3 regions of the Priestia sp. FSL R5-0597 genome follow, and region 2 is predicted to be linked to each of the others. Evidence: predicted binding sites of a transcription regulator. Region 2 holds the regulator's gene; each other region holds the start of a gene.
What was found. Region 2 encodes LexA, which represses DNA repair genes until DNA is damaged. Its sites were predicted from a motif close to CGAACATATGTTCG; they were not measured.
Positions count from the first base shown of each region.

Region 1 (6,870 bases), 960 kb from region 2:
TTTCCTACACGAGCAAACAAAAGGCGCAAATAGTCATAGATTTCGGTCACAGTTCCGACGGTTGAACGAGGGTTTCGGCTCGTTGTTTTTTGATCGATTGAAATAGCAGGCGACAATCCTTCGATCGAATCTACATCTGGCTTATCCATTTGACCTAAAAACTGTCTTGCATACGCCGAAAGTGACTCGACATAACGTCTTTGTCCTTCAGCATAGATTGTATCGAAAGCTAAAGAAGATTTACCAGAACCTGACAAACCTGTTAATACCACTAATTTGTCTCGCGGGATTTCAATATCGATATTTTTCAAATTGTGGGCTCGTGCACCTTTTACCACGATTTTTTCCATCGCCATGTTTTATCACCCTTCCGCTTTTAATTCTAGAATCAAGTCACGAAGCTCAGCTGCGCGTTCAAAGTTAAGCGCTTTGGCTGCTTCTTTCATTTCTTGTTCCATTTCTTCTACGAGCTTTGCTTTTTCTTTTTTATTGAGTTTATCAAATGCCGGTGCTTCTTCATACGTTTCTGTATCTTCTGCTACTACTGTTGCACGAATTGAGCCTCGAACTTCTTTTTGAATCGTTGTCGGTGTAATACCATGCTCTTCGTTGTAAGCTTCTTGAATACTTCTACGACGCTTGGTCTCATTGATAGCAATGTCCATAGAGTTTGTGATGCGATCTGCATACATAATGACATGTCCATTAGCATTTCGCGCAGCACGTCCAATGGTTTGAATAAGCGATCGTTCTGAACGCAAGAATCCTTCTTTGTCCGCATCTAATATGGTTACTAACGAAACTTCTGGAATATCTAAACCTTCACGAAGTAAGTTAATCCCTATGAGCACATCATATTTTCCAAGCCGCAGCTCTCGGATAATTTCAATACGCTCGAGCGTCTTCACCTCAGAGTGAAGATATTGAACTTTAATGCCAATTTCTTTTAAGTAGTTCGTTAAATCCTCAGACATTTTCTTTGTTAACGTCGTGACGAGCACTCGTTCATTTCGCTTAATCCGGTCGTGAATTTCTCCAATTAAATCATCAATCTGCCCTTCAATTGGTCGAACTTCAATATTTGGATCTAATAATCCCGTTGGACGGATAATTTGTTCAATCACCTCAGGCGCCTTCTCAAGTTCGTAAGGACCTGGTGTTGCTGAAACATGGACGATTTGTTTAATATGCTGTTCAAATTCATCAAATTTAAGCGGACGGTTATCTAATGCAGACGGCAAGCGGAAACCATGGTCCACCAACACTTGTTTACGCGCTTGGTCTCCATTATACATTCCTCTAACTTGAGGAATGGTAACGTGGGATTCATCCACCACAAGAAGGAAATCTTCCGGGAAGAAATCCAGCAGTGTATAAGGTGTAGAACCAGCCGGACGAAGCGTTAAATGACGAGAGTAATTCTCGATTCCTGAACAAAATCCCATTTCTCTCATCATTTCTAGGTCGTAGCGAGTGCGCTGCTCCAAGCGCTGCGCTTCTAAAAGCTTTCCTGCTTCTTTTAACTTCTCTAGCTGTTCTTCTAGTTCTTTTTCAATGTTTTGAATGGCCACACGCATTTTTTCTTCCCTCGTGACGAAGTGAGATGCCGGGAAGATAGCCACGTGTTCACGATCTCCAATAATTTCTCCTGTTAAGGCGTCGACTTCGCGAATGCGGTCAATTTCATCCCCGAAAAATTCCACGCGAATACAGTGTTCATCTCGAGACACAGGAAAAATCTCAACAACATCACCGCGAACGCGGAACGTTCCGCGCTTGAAGTCAATATCGTTTCTTTCGTACTGTACATCCACTAGCGTACGAAGCAGCTGATTGCGTTCTTTTTCCATTCCTACTCGAAGAGATACGACCATTTCTTTGTATTCTTCCGGAGACCCTAATCCATAAATACAGGATACGCTGGCAATAATAATGACATCTTTTCGTTCAAAAAGAGCAGAAGTTGCCGAGTGACGAAGTTTATCAATCTCGTCATTAATGCTTGCATCTTTTTCAATAAATGTATCTGTTTGAGGTACATAAGCTTCAGGCTGATAGTAATCATAGTAACTGACAAAGTATTCGACTGCATTATTAGGAAAAAACTCTTTAAACTCACTGTACAATTGACCAGCAAGCGTTTTGTTATGAGCCATAATTAATGTCGGCTTATTTATTTCCTTAATAACATTAGACATAGTGAAGGTTTTTCCCGTTCCTGTAGCACCTAATAATACTTGATGCTGCTTACCTTCTTTAATTCCTTTCACAATCTTTTCAATTGCCTTTGGCTGATCACCTTGCGGTTGATATGGGGATACTAATTCAAACTGATCTTTCAAATGAAGGCCTCCGTTTCTATTTTCTTGTTTTATCTATTTTTATTACGATATGTAAAAACCGAAAACGCGAACTGATATTCGTATTTTATCACTTTATACTCATAAATGAAACTAATGAGTATTAATCTTATATAGTGTTTGTTTGTTTTGATTTTTTACCCTGTTACTTTATTACCCACTAAATTCTTATACTACCCTTTTCGAGGGGAATACAACTCTTTAGATGAAAGCAATAAAAGAAAGTAAGCTGCCTAATTGTTTGAAAAAGATAGGCTTTTGCGCCAATTTCTAAATTATGATACAGTATAAAAAATATGTACTGAGAGGGGTTTAGTATGGCAAGCGTTGATCAAGTTCTTATAAATAACTCCTTTATAACAGTTGAAGAATCAACTTCTTTAGCTAAAGTGAAATCTGAACTTTCCAACTATGATTTCGTTGTAGTCACAGCAAGTACCTTTTATGTAATACAAAAAGATGAACGATACCTTTTAACAGGTCATGACGAGGCATCGTCCATTAAAAAAGTAATAGCGGACACAAATTGGCCTTCATCTTCTACTTCTACGTTAGCCAATTTACAAGCCAACACAAACTGGAATAGACCAGTCCTCATTCAAGCAGAAAACCAAGAAACCACAATAGGACTTGTAACACCTTCACAGTGGATTACACATTTGCATAGCCAAAATGAGATATTAGCTTCCTATTTTGATACATTGGCAGAAACCATTAATGATGCAGTGACAGCGGTCGATCATGAAGGAAATGTAATCTTGTGGAATACTGCTGCGGAACATACGTATAAGATTCAGAGAGATGATATTATTGGTAGAAAAATCGGAGAGCATTTTAAAGATGAATCCATCATTCTACATACGATTCTAAATGAAGGGCGTCCTGTGCGCGGAACGTATCATCGTCCTAATGAACAAACTCACGTGCTTATCAATGCATCTCCTATTATAAGAAACAACCGAGTCATAGGTGGAGTCGCAACCGAACATGACATTACCAATATTGTAAGACTAAATGAAGAAATTGATGTATCTCTTCTCATTCCGAAAGATAATCCATTTTCTTCTTTTGCGGGTATCAGTCCTGAAATTAAGCAAGCCGTTGACATTGCCAAAAAAGTGGCATCTACAGATATGCCTATTTTATTAACAGGAGAACCTGGTTCTGGGAAAGAAATGCTGGCTCAGGCCATCCACTACGGGGGATCCAAACATAAAGAACCTTTTTTATCTTTAAATTGCGCCACTATTCCATCTGGACTTCTGGAAATTGAACTCTTTGGTCATCAAAAAGACGTCTTTTCAGAAGATCCAACGACCATTGCAGGAAAACTGGAGCAGGCTCATAACGGGACGTTATTTATTGAAGAAATTGATAAAATGCCTCTTGAAATTCAAGTTAAGTTTCTCCGTTACTTGGAAGAACGAGCCTTTTATCACGTTGGAGGCACGGAAGAAATTCAAGTCCAAACCCGAATTGTAGCCTCTACTACGACGCCTTTGGAAGAGTTGCTAAAAGCCGGTGAATTCCATGAAAATCTTTACTATTTGCTGACCGTCATTAATATTATCATTCCGCCGCTTCGAGACCATAAAGAAGACATTGAAGCATTAACGCAGCAATTTGTACAGGAATTTAGTAAAAAGTATAAAAAGAAGGCTCCTTTCATCAGCTCTGAAGTTCTCGAAGCCTTTATGCAATACGATTGGCCAGGAAATATTCGCGAGCTGAGAAATACGATTGAACGAATGATTTTTCTTAGTGATCAGTCGTTGATTACCCTTACGCACCTTCCTGACAATCTGAAGGATGCCAGTTCTTTCACAGAAGTTCAAAAAGAAGAAGATTCTCTCCAAGAAGCTAGGCTAATAGAAGAGACTCTTCAAAAAACCTACGGAAACAAAAGTGCAGCAGCAGATCTGCTTGGCATTTCGCGCGGCACCCTTTATAACAAAATCAAAGAATACGGATTAAACTAATTAAAAAATTCGACACGAAGCTCAGGATACTTGTGTCGAATTTTTTATGTTTCTTGAACTGAACTTATTTGGAGAAATTTTTTAATACGAACCATACGTTGGCGGGGCGTTCGGCTAGGCGTCTCATGAAATACCCAAACCAATCAATTCCGTAAGGAACATAAACCCTGACTTTATATCCTTCTTTGACCAGACGATCCTGTAGCTCTACGCAAATTCCATAAAGCATTTGGAACTCAAACTGATCATTTGAAATGCCGTTTTCTCTTACTAATCGTTTTGTATACTGAATCATTTCCTCATCGTGACTTGCTACAGCTGTATAGTGTCCATTTAATAAATGCATTTTAATGATTTTTTTATAGTTTTCATCTACGTCTTTCTTTTCCGGAAACGATACTTCTGGCGATTCTTTGTAAGCTCCTTTTACCAGACGTAAATTGGCTTGATATTGATGTAAGTCATTCATATCTTGTTCTGTACGATAAAGATACGCTTGAATCACAATTCCAATATTATCAAATTCTTTACGTAATTCTTTATACATATCAAGGGAGATTTGGCAGTGCAAGTAGTCTTCCATATCAATTCGAACAAAAATATCATTCACTCTGGCTGTGTGTAGAATTCTGCGCATATTTTCCATACAAAGCTCTTTGCTAATATCCAATCCTAAAGAAGTCATCTTTAATGATAAATTTGATTGAACGCCCGATGCTGCAATGGCTTCTAGTGTCTGAATGCACATGGCCGTAGATAACCTAGCTTCCTCTTCTGTAAAAACAAATTCGCCTAAATGATCGAGTGTCACAACTTTCCCACCATTGTTAAGCTCCTTGGATGTTTGAATTGCTGATTCAATTGAGTCTCCAGCAACAAAACGAGCTGCCCCCATCCGCAATCCATACTTTTTAGCTAATTTATTCATTGAATGATTTTTGCCAAGCGACTGAAACATCGTTCTCATTAACACTTCCATCGATACTAAACCTCCTTTTATTTTTAAAAATCAAAATAAATATAATTTTCAGATTAATTTCTTTATTTTTCTATACCCCAACTACATATTTGTACACACATTTAAAATAATTTACACAAAATTGTTTAAGTTATTTTATTTACAAACATATTTGTATAATTAATTTAATTATACTCATTTATCGATGGAACCGTAACAACAGTGTTATGAGTTCTAACTCGTTTTTCGACATAAAAAAGCTCTCCACATTTCGTAGAGAGCTTTTGCGTACGTTTTGATAATAGGACGATTCACTTATCATCAAAGCAACAATCTTTATTTTCCAGCTGCTAGCATGCCTTTTGCATATATAAAACCAATGGCTGCTGAAAGTAAATCTATTAAAATAATAAGCGGATAATCTGCGTACCCTTTATATACAGAAACAGCTATCAACAAAAGCGTCAGCGCTGTGGCAACATATAGGTTATATGTTACTCTAGCAAACAGAACAAGCAATATGGCGGGTAGAAAAACTGCGGCAATCGTTTTGACTTCCACAAACATTTCTCCTTTTTATCCGTCTTTTAACCAGCTTGTGAATTACGTTTTGTATAATTGTGTACAAACAAAATACCTAGTTCATGATGTTCGTTGTCATACAATGCTCGCTGAGTAAAGCGAACTTCTCCATTTTCGTCAATAACTTCTAGCTTACAAAAAGCACGGTTATTCACTTGTAATGCTTCATAAAATTTATGGACTTCAGATATAGCGATTCCATTTACTTTAATAATCACTTCTCCTACTTTCAAACCCATTTTCTCTGCCGGAGAATGAGGGATGATTCCTAACACAACCAAACCTTGCGTACGCTTAGTAAATAGTGCGGGCGCTTTTTCATCGCTTCGACGCTGCTGCAAACGAATCCACTCTCTTCCTATGATCGCTAGAATAACAACAGCGACAGCGGCAGGAGGATAAAGAATAGCAGCAATTGTAATAATCGTTAATCCCACGCCTAATGCTAATACACGCTTACCGGTAAATTCAATAGATTTAAACGGAACCATACTTTGAATTCGCTGATAAAAACCGATAGCAAAAGGAACAAAAAACAGGCTAAATGATGTTCCGTCAATAGATAACACAGGCCACCATGGAAACACAGACGTAATGGCGCTGCCTGGAATTAAGACAAAAAGCGGAACAACCCATAATTTTTGAGAATAATGAGCCCCAATTTCCTGCCCTCTTTTACTTTTCACAATGGCTGGAGACGTACCTTTTGCTCCAAACTTCCAAATTAAATATCCTTCTGCTAATACAAGCAGCGACATTAAAATAGTAAGAGAAGGTAAATCTGCGTTATGAGCTTGCACAGACCACGTTTGAATAAATCCTTCACCGAAACCAGCTGCAGGAATAAGCAAGGTCGCAAGCACAGCCAGTCCTACGGTATAAGAAGGAGAAAGCCATTTAAACGTCCACGGGCCGCTTATGATAAAAGTTAAAACAGCTACAAGTACAATCGTTCCTATAGATACATAGACACCTAGCAACACGGTAACAA
Region 1 covers NZ_JBBOUZ010000001.1:4,850,842-4,857,711, forward strand. The annotation lists gene uvrA (excinuclease ABC subunit UvrA) at 1-356, opposite strand, end outside; gene uvrB (excinuclease ABC subunit UvrB) at 363-2,342, opposite strand; gene MKX72_RS25665 (sigma-54 interaction domain-containing protein) at 2,678-4,339, shown strand; gene MKX72_RS25670 (proline dehydrogenase family protein) at 4,404-5,318, opposite strand; gene MKX72_RS25675 (DUF2198 family protein) at 5,634-5,858, opposite strand; gene MKX72_RS25680 (PDZ domain-containing protein) at 5,885-6,870, opposite strand, start outside.
Region 1: a site for LexA is predicted at 2,410-2,423, ahead of uvrB (excinuclease ABC subunit UvrB). Genes of this name have one in related genera too.

Region 2 (6,870 bases):
TTTAACTTCTTAGGCGTAACATCTTTACCTTCCTCGTCCACAACTTTAATCGTATGAAGGTGGTTTGTCATAGATTGTCGGAAAACTTTTAAATATTCCTGACGTAGCTCTTGCTGTTCTTTCGCTTCAGATTCTGTCAGACCTTCAGCCTTTGCCTTTTTTGAAAGAGCATTAATACGAGCAAGTTTATCTTTTGATAGCATATAAAACCTATCTCCTTATAATCAATAATTAAAATTACCGAACCGTTCCGGCAACATGTAGTCATCTTACTAAATCTCTTTCGTTTTATCAAGAGATTGAGCACTCTCTTGATACTCTTGATAGCGACGATGTACCGTTGCTTTTGAAATATTATAACCAAAACCTTTTAGCGTAACTGAAATTTCAGCAAAGGTTAAGCCCTTATGACGAAGGCGGACAATTTCTTCAATCGGCGCTTCTTTTTTTTCTCTTCCTGAGTTAACTCCTTGATTTTTTAAATTTTGCTGCGGACGATAACCGTTTTCTACGGCTCTTTTCATTCCTCTTTTAATTTTAGCATTATGTAATTTCCGCTGATGCTCTTCCACTAAGCTAATAATATCTAACACCATCGAATCAGATTCTGAAAGCTGAAGCTGACCTTGATGACTAATCGTATAAATCGTAGCATTTTCTTTATGAAAAGCATGAAGAAGCGCAATTCGGGCATTTCCTCTGCCTAATCGCGTTTCGTCTTGAATGAGCAGCACAGATATTTTTTCTTCTTTCATTGTATGAAGAACATCCAATATACCCTCTCTGTCTACGTCATATCCGCTTGCTTTTTCCATTACGACTTTTTTTACTTTTAGATGGTGAAGATCAGCAAGCTTTTTTAATTCTTCTTGCTGGCGCTGTAAAGATGTTTCTTGGGTTTTTTTATCCGTACTTACACGGCAATAAATAATGGCGTCCACTTTTATCACGACCTTTTCGGCTTCTAACAATATTCAGGAACGGCCGTTACACACTACTGTTCAATTGCCACTTGATTATGTAACTCTTTTTTTAAAACAGGAATATATAATTTATCTCCAGGAGATAAAGACTGGGCAGTGTCTGAGTTTAGATCATTGACGTCTTCAACCCATTTGACAAATTCATTGGTGGTCAAATGATGGTGATTATGATACTTGTTGGACAAGTCCCAAAGCGTATCTCCTTTTGTAATAGTAACCGTTGAATATTTGTCTAAATCTACTTTATCCGCTCCTAAAACCAGCGTCAATACATATGTAAGTGCAGCGATAACTGCAAAAAAAATAGCGTAATGTTTCATAGAATGTAAGAATTGGTGCATATTATGATCCCCCTATCAGAATATATGTTCTTATTTTATTGAGAACATTTGTTTCTGTCAATGGAATTCTTCGAACTTATGTTTGTATATTGACACATCACGTGGTATAATTCACCTAAAGAATAGCTAAAATCGAGGTGAAAAATATGAAGCTATCAAAACGTCAACAAGACATACTAGATTTTATTAAGCACGAAGTAAAATTAAAAGGTTATCCGCCTTCTGTTCGTGAGATTGGGGAAGCGGTTGGATTAGCCTCTAGTTCCACTGTACACGGGCATTTAGCTCGTTTAGAAAGCAAAGGGTTAATTCGCAGAGATCCAACAAAACCAAGAGCAATCGAAGTTCTTCAACTAGACGAAGTAAACATCCCTAAAAGCAATGTCATTAATGTTCCTGTTATCGGTAAAGTAACAGCGGGTCTTCCTATAACAGCCGTTGAAAATGTGGAAGAATATTTCCCTCTTCCAGATAAATTCGTTTCTCCAGATGATCATGTATTTATGCTTGAAATTATGGGAGAAAGTATGATTGAAGCAGGTATTCTAGATGGCGATATGGTAATCGTACGTCAGCAGCAAACTGCTAATAACGGAGATATTGTGGTCGCTATGACCGAGGACAACGAAGCAACGGTAAAACGTTTCTTTAAAGAAGAAAATTTCGTTCGTTTACAGCCTGAAAATTCAACGATGGCGCCTATTATTCTTCGCCACGTAACGATTTTAGGAAAAGTCACTGGTGTATATCGCACGATTCACTAATCACACTGTATGTAAAACCAACTAATCATGATGTTAGTTGGTTTTTTTTACGTTTGTTTTCTAAAAAAATTGGCATATTATAAATGATACGTCGAATCATTACAGGCAGGTAGAGCGGTTTTTATAAAGCCTGTTTTACCTTTTACTTTCTGTCTGCATTTTTTCGACTCTCAAAAAAAATACAACCGACTATAAGAAGGATGTAGTTTATGACCAATACACCAAGGAAAACAGAACCATTTCAAACTATTATGCCTACCAAAGCAATGAACATGTTTCTTTTTCCTTTTTCCTTTGATCGAAAAAATAAAGAGCAGCTTGTTCATGCACTAGAAGCAAATATGTTTGAGTTTTTTTCCATTCAAAACAAACATGTAGAAAAAGAATACTACGGAGAACAGTATTACGTATCTCATGATAGCTTGGATCAATATTTTCTTCCTTACATTGAATGTATTCTATTTCCTGATTCGTGCGAAAAAGAAGGCTTGCTTCGATTTTCAAAAAAAATAGACCATACCGTTACGCTACAAACTTCCTCCACCACCGTGTCTAGCAACGTGCTGTCTGTGGATGTTTTTTTATGTCCTTTTGAAATTGGCGTCATGACCATTCGCACTGAGATGAGTCATAATCATTACACCTATGATGACATTTTAGAATTCATGAATCATTTTCGTGTATTAGAACCGAAGCTTGCTGAAGAGCATGGATCCACCATTACCTATGAACATCATCGCTATAGCAAAGTACAGGATTATATTTTTTCACAGCTCGCGCCATTTTTGAACGAACACATCAAAAAAGAAGCGACGCGTGAACAGCACGTCGGGAGTCTTCCTTATTTTATCGATGAACGGATGTTTGTATTAAGTTATGTAACGGTAAATCAAGAGCAAGAGATTAACTCCACAACTTTATTTCGTACTGGGCAGCTAAATAGCTATACGCCTGACGGGAAACCGTTTATCTCTGCACACAACCATGAGTATATTAAAACGTATAATACCAAACACGTGTATTCCAGATGGGCTCCTGAAACCTATTACGTTATAACAGACCATGTGTTTTCGTGTATTTCTAAATCGACAGACTCTAAAACGGATCAGCTTTTGATGAATCATCTATTTGGCCAACATTACTATAATTTATTTTTGCATTTTTTCTATAAAATCGTGTTGCTAAAACTATCCTATGAGTATTCTCAGCTCACGTTTCATAAAAATTCAGAGGGCATCGAGCGACTAATTCGCTCTATTACTGTATTTTCAGGTAAATATTTATTTTTAGAAATTAGCTCTCGCACGGAAGGTCAAGAGTTTTCTGAGCTCTTTAAAAAAATCTTCCACATCAATTCTCTTTATCAAGAAGTCAAAGAAACCCTTGGTACTTTGTATCAAAATCAAGAGAAAATCGCGGCCAAGCGTCACAATTACTTATTATTAATTTTAACGATTTATACCGTTCTTTCCGGTATTTACGGAATGAATTTAGTTATTAGCAAGCTAAAGGGAAACATCAATTGGGATAGTATGAAGCAGTTTTCTATCTTTGAATATATCGCTTTAATAGTAGCTTTATCAGGAATTCTGATCAGCATTAGTCTCGGAGTGAGTTCCCTATGGAATTTATTAAAAGATCGATTTAAAACATAAAAGCTGTTCGCATCAGAAAATACATGATAAAAAAGAAGAGATTGAGACATAACTAAATTAAGCAAGTCTAAAGGGAAACAAATGAAATAAATAAGCTAGCAGGGATTGCTTGTGACACCTCTGTTGATTTCCGTGCAAGACTTCGCTTTCCGCGGGCGACCGGTGAGCCTCCTCGTCGCTTGCGCTCCTGCAGGGTCTCACCCCTTCCGCTTTTCCCGCAGGAGTCTTCGTCTTGCCCTCCAATCAACTGCTAGAAGTAGCTACATACAGAAAACCAACGTTCACCCTAACCATAAAAAAATCCGAACGAGTTTGATTCTCCATCAAGAATCAAACTCGTCCAGATTTCTTTTCAACTAAAATACTTTTGTTTCAGCCTATTGTTTTTATTCTTTTTGAAGCTGTAAATCGCTTGTCACCCAGTCAGGAATTCCATCATCTTCATCAAATTCAATAATGACATCCGTTATTCCTTTTTCCTGTAAAATACGATTTTCGAGACGATCTTTAATATCATCCGCTTCTGCTACTGTTAAAGAAGGATCAATTTCTACTTTTAATTCAACGTGAAGCTCTTCTCCTTCTTTCATCACCATTAACGTTTGAATATCACGCACTTGTACATCTTGCATAACAATGGCGCCAATTTTCATTTCCATTTCTTTATCTGCTTCACCAAGCGCTCCAGCAGCGTTATCTAAAAATACTCGTCCTACTACAAAAAACATCATAAGACCAATTAGCATAGAAGCAATTCCTTCAGCTTGATGAAAAGGCGTAAACCGCGAAATAAAAACGGCAATTAAAGCCAATACGCCTCCTCCAGTGGCTACCAGATCTTCCATAAAAACAAGCTTAGTTGCTGGCTTTGCTTTCTTTAGATGAACAAAGCTTTGCGTAAAAACATTGACCTCTGCAGTATTCATTCCGACATCGTGCAAAATTTCTTTCATTGCCTTAAAGAGGACAAACATCTCAAGTAATACCGAGATGCCAAGTACTGCAATATTTAAAATAAAGCCTGAAGACTTCGTCGGATGAAGAATATGATGATACCCTTCTTTAATCGTTTCAAATGCCATAATTCCTACTACAAGAACCGCCCCTAATAAAACGAGATTAACCAATCGTCCAAATCCGTTTGGAAATCGTTTGGTCGGAGCTTTTTTGCTTAATGCTGAACCTATAAAAACAAAGAACTGATTTGCTGCGTCTCCTAAGCTGTGCATCGTTTCAGCAAACATCGCTACATTTCCCGTTAAAGCAAAAGCAATCCCTTTAATAATGGATATAATGGTATTAACTATAGCGGCCATCATGGCCGATTTATTTCCTTTTCGCAATAACTTAATTAATTCACTCATGCAATCCCTCCGTTTGTGCCTTTGATGAGATTCAATTATGGTTAGTGTATGTGAATTTAAAAATTAAAAACCTCCAACATATAAGTTGGAGGTTTTTAGTCATGTTTCATTATTTTTTAAAACGATAAGGTACCGTTGTAACGATTACGTTTTTACGGTAAAGCAAATGTGCTTTTAACAGCAGACTGGACTGATTATGAAGGATGTTTTGCCAGCTTTTTTTCGTGATGAACTGCGGAATAACAACCGTAATAGCCATATTATTTTCCCGGGCTTTTTCTTCAGCCATATCGATGAATCGAAACAGCGGACGCACAAGACTGCGGTATTGAGAGTGAAACGTAACAATACGAATATCAGGCTGCCACTTTTCCCACTTCTCTTCCATTCTCTTTTCGCTTTCTCGGTCAAAAGCAACGTGCACCGCAATAACGGTATCACCAATCGTTCTTGCATAGTTCAATGAATTTTCCACTACCTTTGTCATTCCTGCTACAGGAACAATGACCACACTTCCTTCAAGCTTTCCAATCTTTTCTCCTTGCTTAATACGAAGCTGCTCTCCTACTGCTTCATAATGCGTATGAATGCGATGAAAAATATAAACGATAACCGGTAAGAAAACGAGCACGGACCATACTTGTGAAAACTTCGTTGTAAACAAAATGATTAGCACCGTTAAGGTAATGAGGGCACCAATTAAGTTAATGGTTAGCTTTCCTTGCCAGCCGGCCGGCTTTTCTCTAAGCCATTTGACAATCATGCCTGTTTGAGAAAGCGTAAATGGAATGAACACTCCAACTGCATAAAGAGGAATTAATTGTTCCGTCGCTCCTTTAAAGGCGACAAGTAAGACAATAGAAGCAATTCCAAGAATCACAATTCCATTTGAATAGCCTAGTCGATCGCCGCGAATTTGAAACATTCTTGGCATGTATTTATCAGACGATAAGTTTACGGCAAGCAAAGGGAAAGCTGAAAAACCCGTATTCGCTGCTAGCACTAAAATCAGAGCTGTGGTGCCTTGAATAAAATAATAAAACCCATTTCGTCCAAATACACTCGATGCAATTTGTGATACAACCGTTTCATCTGCTTTTGGAGAAATGCCAAGCCAATAAGCTAAAAACGTGATGCCAGAAAATAAAACGGCTAAAATACCGCCCATCAGCATTAATGTATGAACAGCATTTTTTGCACCTGGATCTTTAAAGTTAGGCACTGCATTCGAAATAGCTTCTACACCAGTCAATGCCGAACAGCCTGATGAAAAAGCTTTTAATAATAAAAACAAACTAATACCTGGCACCACGGTACCGAGAGATGTATGAAGCTCAGGTGAAACTTGACCTGTCACTATTTTGAAGAAGCCCACCGCTATTAACAAAATAAGAGCAATCACAAATAAATAAACCGGATAAGCTAAGACAGAAGCGGATTCTGTTACACCTCGTAAATTTAAAACCGTAATAAAAATCACCAGCAAACACGCAATTACTACGTTATAGTGATGCAGCGTTGGAAAAGCCGAAGTTAAAGCATCGGTTCCTGCTGAAACACTCACGGCAACTGTTAAAATATAATCTACTAACAGTGATCCCCCAGCGATAAGTCCAGGATTTTCTCCTAAATTGGTTTTCGAAACAATATAAGCTCCTCCGCCTTGCGGATACGCATAAATAATTTGACGATATGAAAGAATTAAAGCCGTCAGCAGCACCAATACCCCAATCGCAATTGGAATCGAATACCAATAGGCAAGC
Region 2 covers NZ_JBBOUZ010000001.1:3,893,677-3,900,546, forward strand. The annotation lists gene MKX72_RS20655 (DUF896 domain-containing protein) at 1-203, opposite strand, end outside; gene MKX72_RS20660 (YneB family resolvase-like protein) at 273-941, opposite strand; gene yneA (cell division suppressor protein YneA) at 995-1,324, opposite strand; gene lexA (transcriptional repressor LexA) at 1,471-2,088, shown strand; gene MKX72_RS20675 (hypothetical protein) at 2,298-3,743, shown strand; gene MKX72_RS20680 (hypothetical protein) at 3,811-3,990, opposite strand; gene MKX72_RS20685 (cation diffusion facilitator family transporter) at 4,130-5,107, opposite strand; gene MKX72_RS20690 (APC family permease) at 5,217-6,870, opposite strand, start outside.

Region 3 (6,870 bases), 1.8 Mb from region 2:
GAAATAAAAAAGTATTAGAGAAACACAAAGATCAATTCCCTTCGCTTAACCTAGTCACTATTAAAGATTTTGGCGGCTGGAAAAAAGCTCAAGAAACGCATTTTAATGATGGGGGAACATTCGATCAGATTTATCAGCCAAAGTAATATGATTCATTAAAAAAGTAGAACGAGGAAGATACGAATGGTGATTCGTATCTTCCGTGTACATGTATCTTGAAAGCAGAGAGAGGTGTAAGACGTGAGCGTGTTACAACGACAGAAAAAAAAGAAAAGCATCTTACCTGGATTTGGGCTTTCTTTAGGTTTTACGATGTTTTATGCAAGTATCCTTGTGCTTTTTCCGTTAGCTATGATTTTTTTAAATACGGCATCTATGGGATGGAGCGACTTTATTAAAACTGTTACAGAACCTAGAGTAGTAGCGTCGTATAAATTAAGTTTTGGAGCAGCATTTGCAGCCGGCATCATTAATGTTATTTTTGGAACCATTATTGCGTGGGTATTAGTGAGGTATCATTTTCCTGGAAAGAGGTTTATTGACGGACTTGTGGATTTGCCGTTTGCCTTGCCAACGGCTGTTGCCGGCATTGCCTTGACCACTCTTTACGTTCCGAAAGGATGGATTGGTCAATTATTTACGTTTAAAATCGCATTTACGCCTATCGGAATTATTATCGCTCTTACGTTTATCGGTCTGCCGTTTGTCGTCCGAATGGTGCAGCCGGTATTGCAAAACTTTAATGCAGAGATCGAAGAAGCATCTGCTAGTTTAGGAGCCAGCCGAATGCAAACGTTCAGAAAAGTTATTTTTCCGGAGCTGGTGCCGGCTGTTTTAACAGGTTTTTCTCTTTCATTCGCAAGAGCGCTTGGAGAATATGGGTCCGTTGTTTTTATTGCTGGAAATATGCCGATGAAAACTGAAATTACGCCGCTTATTATTATGACAAAACTCGAGCAGTACGATTATGCGGGAGCTACTGCTATTGCATCAGTCATGCTCGTTGTATCATTTTTTCTGTTATTACTTATTAATATTATTCAATGGTGGACAAATCGTAAATTTATACATAGTTAAGGAGGGATGACATTGGCAGGACATGTTCCAATGCAGCACGCAAAAACGACTGTTGAAATCACTCATTCTAGTTTAAAAGAGCCCAAAGTCGTCCGATGGCTGCTTACATTTATTGCACTGGCTTTTTTAGCTCTATTCTTAGTGCTTCCGCTTATCACGATTTTTATAACAGCCTTTCAAAAAGGGTGGGAAACATATCTCGCTGCGATTACAAATCCAGATGCCCTGGCTGCTGTTAAACTAACGTTAATCGTTGTGCTGATTACCGTTCCGTTAAATGCCGTTTTTGGCGTGGTAGCTGCATGGTTAATTACGAAGTTTGATTTTAAAGGAAAGAATATTTTAATTACGCTTATTGATTTACCATTTGCCGTTTCGCCTGTTATTGCTGGATTGATTTTTATTTTATTATTTGGTGCACAAGGGTTGTTCGGAGAATGGCTGTTTAATCACGACATCAAAATTGTCTTTGCTATTCCCGGTATTATATTAGCTACCCTTTTTGTAACGCTTCCGTTTGTTGCCAAAGAATTGATTCCACTCATGCAAGCTCAAGGGTCAGCCGAAGAAGAGGCATCGTTAACGTTAGGAGCCAGCGGTTTCAAAACTTTTTTTCTAGTGACATTACCTAATATTAAATGGGGCTTATTATATGGAATCATTTTATGTAATGCGAGGGCGATTGGAGAGTTTGGAGCTGTTTCCGTTGTGTCGGGGCACATTCGAGGAATGACAAATACGATGCCTCTTCATATTGAAATTCTCTACAATGAATATCAATTTGCAGCAGCGTTTGCGGTAGCATCTTTAATGTCAGTTTTAGCTATATTTACATTAATTGTAAAAAATATTATTGAGTGGAAAGCCAAACATATTTAAAAAGGAAGGAGCTTATGAGATGAGTATCCATATTAAGCACGTATCAAAGAACTTTGGTGATTTTAAAGCGCTGGATTCTATTAACATTGATATTCAAACGGGTGAATTAGTAGCTTTACTCGGTCCGTCCGGTTCTGGAAAAACATCTTTGCTTCGCATCATTGCCGGTCTTGAACATCTTGACCAAGGAGCTATTTTATTTGATGGAAAGGAAATTACGCACGTAAATCCAAAAGAGCGGAATGTAGGGTTTGTTTTTCAACACTATGCTTTGTTCAGGCATATGACTGTGTTTGATAACATTGCGTATGGTTTAAAAGTACGACCTAAAAAAACAAGACCTTCTAAAATGGACATTAACAAGAAAGTAACCGAGCTGCTGCAGCTTGTGAAACTAGAGCCGCTTGCAAATCGCTATCCTTCTCAATTATCGGGAGGACAGCGCCAGCGAGTAGCGCTTGCTCGAGCGTTAGCAGTGGAACCGAAAGTACTGCTATTAGATGAACCTTTTGGCGCTTTGGATGCGAAAGTTCGTAAAGATTTACGCAGATGGCTGCGTAAATTGCATAATGACTTTCATATTACGAGTATATTCGTTACGCATGATCAAGAAGAAGCTTTAGATGTAGCTGATCGTATTGTTGTGATGAACAACGGGAAAATTGAGCAGATTGGAAGTCCTGAGGAAGTATATGATCATCCTAACAGTCCATTTGTGTACGATTTTTTAGGAAACGTCAATTTATTTAAGGGTCGCATTCATAAAGGCAGGCTAAAACAGGGAAGCTTTGAAATGGATGTTCCAGAATTTAGCGGAAGAAATGAAGAAGCAGCTGTTGGATATGTGCGACCTCATGATATTCACCTTGAAAAAGTAAAAACAAGCGCAGATGCCGTTTCTGCAACCGTTAGCCATATTCATGTGATAGGACCTATCGTGCAAATTGAATTAAAAAGAGAAGATGCAGAAGAATTTTTAGAAGCTGAATTAAGCAAAGAGCATTATAAAACACTCAGCCTTCAAGTAGGAGAGCAGGTGTATGTAAAGCCTAAGCAGCTAAAAGTATTTATTCCAGAAGATTATTCTATTTGATAAAAAGCGTGAAGGGTATACCTTTGCGCTTTTTATCTATTAATAAATTAGTACCAGATATTAAAAGTAGGTGTTATAATTAAGTATCAACTGATTTGAGGTGGAGAAATGATGCAATCAAAAGCTAGAATCACAGGAATGGGGATATATACACCAAAGCAAAAATTAACGAACGACCATTTAAAAGAAATGGTTGATACAAGTGACGAATGGATTGTACAGCGCACGGGAATGAAAGAACGGCGAATTGCTGGTGAAGGCGAATACACGTCTACGCTTGCCATTCGAGCAGTTGAAAATTTGCTCAACCGATATGCTGTAGAAATAGAAGATGTAGATGCAATTATTGTTTCGACAACAACGCCCGATCACTTTTTTCCTAGCGTAGCATGTCAGGTTCAAGATTACTTTCATATTAATCAAGCTGCTGCATTTGATTTAAGTGCCGCATGCGCCGGTTTTACATATGGACTTCACGTGGCGAACGGCTTAGTGACGTCGGGATTGCATAAAAAGATTTTAGTTATTGGTGCTGAAGTCATGTCGAAAATTACAGATTATAAGGACCGGGCTACCTGCGTGCTGTTCGGTGACGGAGCGGGAGCTATGCTTGTAGAATACGATGAGCATAATCCAAGTTTCTTAGGATGTAACTACGGAACGGACGGAAGCGGAGGGGTGAATTTATATCGTTCTAATTTATCTGATACTCTTTCAGGAAAAGAAATTAACGCGAGCGGAAATTTAGTTCAAAATGGGCGTGAAGTATACCGCTTTGCTGTCCGAACGATTCCAAAAGGAGTAGAAGCATTGTTAAAGGGTACTTCCATTTCTCTTTCTGATGTAAATTGGTTTATTCCGCACAGTGCAAACCTTCGGATGATTGAAGCTATTTGTGCTAAAACAGGTGTTTCAATGGATAAAACGTTAACGAGTGTACAATACTGCGGAAATACATCTTCAGCTTCTATTCCACTTGCCTTGAACGAAGGAATAATGACAGGAAAAGTACGGGATAATGACCTTCTTATTCTCTATGGGTTTGGAGGAGGATTAACGCATTGCGGTTTGTTAATTAAATGGACGTGTAAAGAAAAAAGCTAAAAGGCATCGCCTTTTAGTTTTTTAGGCTTTCATTGAAGCGCTTTTTTATTATCGTTACAAGAAAGTTTTTTCTTTTTATAACAGCAGGTTTACTGTATTTCCAGCGCAAACATATATAATAGAAAAAACCCGCTTTTTTACAGCGGGTTTTTAGCTGGCCTTTGGAATAGTAAAACCTACTCCAAAGACGTCTCGCACATCGTGGACAACCACAAAAGCCTGTTCATCGACTTTATGAATAATGCGCTTTAACTCTAATAGTTCTTGTTTGTTCACAACTACGTACAATACGTCTTTTGCTTCTTTTGTATAGCTTCCATGAGCAGAAAAGACAGTGACGCCTCGCTGCATCTTTTTGTTAACTTGTTCGGCTACTTCAGCTGAACGGTGTGAAATAATAGTGATTGCTTTGCGGGGGTTGAGTCCTTCAATAATATAATCAAGCACCTTTGTTCCGATATAAAGAGAAATAACCGTGTACATCGTCTTTTCTCCACCGATGACAAAATAGGCGCTTGCTACAACTAATAAATCAATTGCTAGCATCGTTTTGCTAATATTCCAGTCTAGATATTGATTAGCTAAGCGGGCGATAACTGCCGAGCCTCCGGAAGTTCCGCCACCTCTAAACACAAGCCCGAGTCCTACACCGGCTAAAATACCAGCAAAAATAGCCCCCAGTAGCGTATCGTCAAGAGGATTTCCCAGTCCTTCAGTTATATGTAGGAATAGAGATGTGAAAATAATACATATAATTGTGTAAGCAATCACACGTTTGTGAAGCAATTTGTATCCGATCAGTACCAGCAAACCGTTTAATATAAAGTTTGTGATACCAGGAGACCAGCCTAGTACATAATAGGTAATCATTGTTACACCGGTTACGCCGCCTTCTGCTAATTCATTTGGAATAGCAAAATAATTAATGGCCAGTGCGAAAATGAGGCTTCCTAGAATAATGAGGATAATTTCTTTTATTTTATTGATCATGAACGTTACCTCCAATCATCAAAAACTCCGAAAACACAGTCATGACAATGTATTATACCAACTCTAGAGGCTGAATTAAAGATGGGATATTATTATTTTTTAAAAAATCAATTTCTGCTATCAACATAAAATCTTTTGACAGTTTTTATGGAGTATGAAAAAATGAATTGTTTGCTTTTATTTTGATTAAAAAGTTTTGCAATGAGAATGTTCGTTCGGTAAAATAGAAGCAAGAGTCAAGGGGGAGAATGAACGTGTATCAAGATGAATTAAAACAGTATGCGAAGTTAGTAATGCCTGAGCATTTAGAGAAAATGAAGAAAATGTACAGTCCCGAGGCGCATAAGCAGTCTTTAGGGTTGAAAAAAGAAAAGATTGAGCATATTGAAAATGTCATTATGAACAGTTACTCGGAGCATCATCCAGTAACCCTTCACGTCTATGAAGCAGGACATATTCAAAGATATGAACGAGTGACAATCGATAAAGTTTCTCTGCAGTCGAATACGCTGATGGTGACAGGGCCTTGTTATACATATTCGATTCGAGCGGATGCAGTAATTGAAGCAGATGTATGGAAAGATGAAAGCTACTCTAGCTAAGAGTAGCTTTTTTGTTGAATTTGTATCTTTTTTTTAACGCTTGCATACAATACATAAAAGCATATTCTGCGAGTAGTCACTTTTAGCTACTAGGAAATTTTGATTAAAGAAGGGATATTGTATGCAAAATGAAAAAACTCAAGTAAGAGAAATTGAATTAACGCAGTTCATTAAGAAAAGACTCGTTCGTTTTATCTCAAGTTTGGCTATTTCTTCTGCCCTTGCTTCTATATTATATATGCTTCTGTTTTTATTTAAATGATGGGTCACTTTGAGTTGTCCAAAAAGGTGGACAACTTTTTTGATGTATAGGCTCTCATTAAAACAGGACAAGCTAAACATAATTCAGTCAAGAGAAATTAAATCGGTCAAGAAATAGTCAAAAACAGTCATAGCTAATTAGTTGTAAGAAAACCTTTACATATAATGAGAAAAGTAGACAAATTCTTGAATTACCAACTTATTTCCTTTTGTATAAACTATTATCAAAACAAATGCAAATCTAATTGTTCGTTCAAAAAACTTTATTTTGTAATTAAAAAAATGAATGTTTTTGATTTTTTATGATTGATTTTGAATGTAAACCGTGATAAAGTAAGTACATGAAATAAATGAAAACGCTTTTTTGAAAAAGGAGCTAGAACATGTTAACGCCGGAGAGACATCAACTAATCTTAAAACTTTTAAAAGAGAAAGAACTTGTAAAAGTGCAAGAGTTTATCGAAGTTACAGGCGCTTCGGAATCCACAATTAGAAGAGACTTAAGTCAACTAGAAGAAGAGCAAATGCTCAAACGTGTTCACGGTGGCGCTTCGCTTATTCGCAGTAAACGAATCGAACTGAGCGTTATCGAAAAATCTGCTAAAAATATTCAAGATAAACGAAACATTGCAGAGTATGCGGCTTCCATTATAAATGAAGGTGACTGTATTTTTTTAGATGCAGGAACTACAACGTATGAAATGATTCCTTTTTTGAAGCAAAAAGATGTAGTTGTCGTGACAAATGGTTTAATGCATTTAAACCCGATGTTAGAACAAGGTATCACCCTCTATTTAATTGGAGGATCTGTTAAACATAAAACGGGCGCTTTAATTGGCAATGGAGCTCTTTTAAGTCTTGAGC
Region 3 covers NZ_JBBOUZ010000001.1:2,087,482-2,094,351, forward strand. The annotation lists gene MKX72_RS10630 (sulfate ABC transporter substrate-binding protein) at 1-146, shown strand, start outside; gene cysT (sulfate ABC transporter permease subunit CysT) at 241-1,077, shown strand; gene cysW (sulfate ABC transporter permease subunit CysW) at 1,090-1,956, shown strand; gene MKX72_RS10645 (sulfate/molybdate ABC transporter ATP-binding protein) at 1,976-3,049, shown strand; gene MKX72_RS10650 (ketoacyl-ACP synthase III) at 3,158-4,153, shown strand; gene MKX72_RS10655 (YitT family protein) at 4,304-5,143, opposite strand; gene MKX72_RS10660 (YolD-like family protein) at 5,392-5,745, shown strand; gene MKX72_RS10665 (hypothetical protein) at 5,867-6,007, shown strand; gene MKX72_RS10670 (DeoR/GlpR family DNA-binding transcription regulator) at 6,390-6,870, shown strand, end outside.
Region 3: a site for LexA is predicted at 5,348-5,361, ahead of MKX72_RS10660 (YolD-like family protein). Genes of this name have one in related genera too.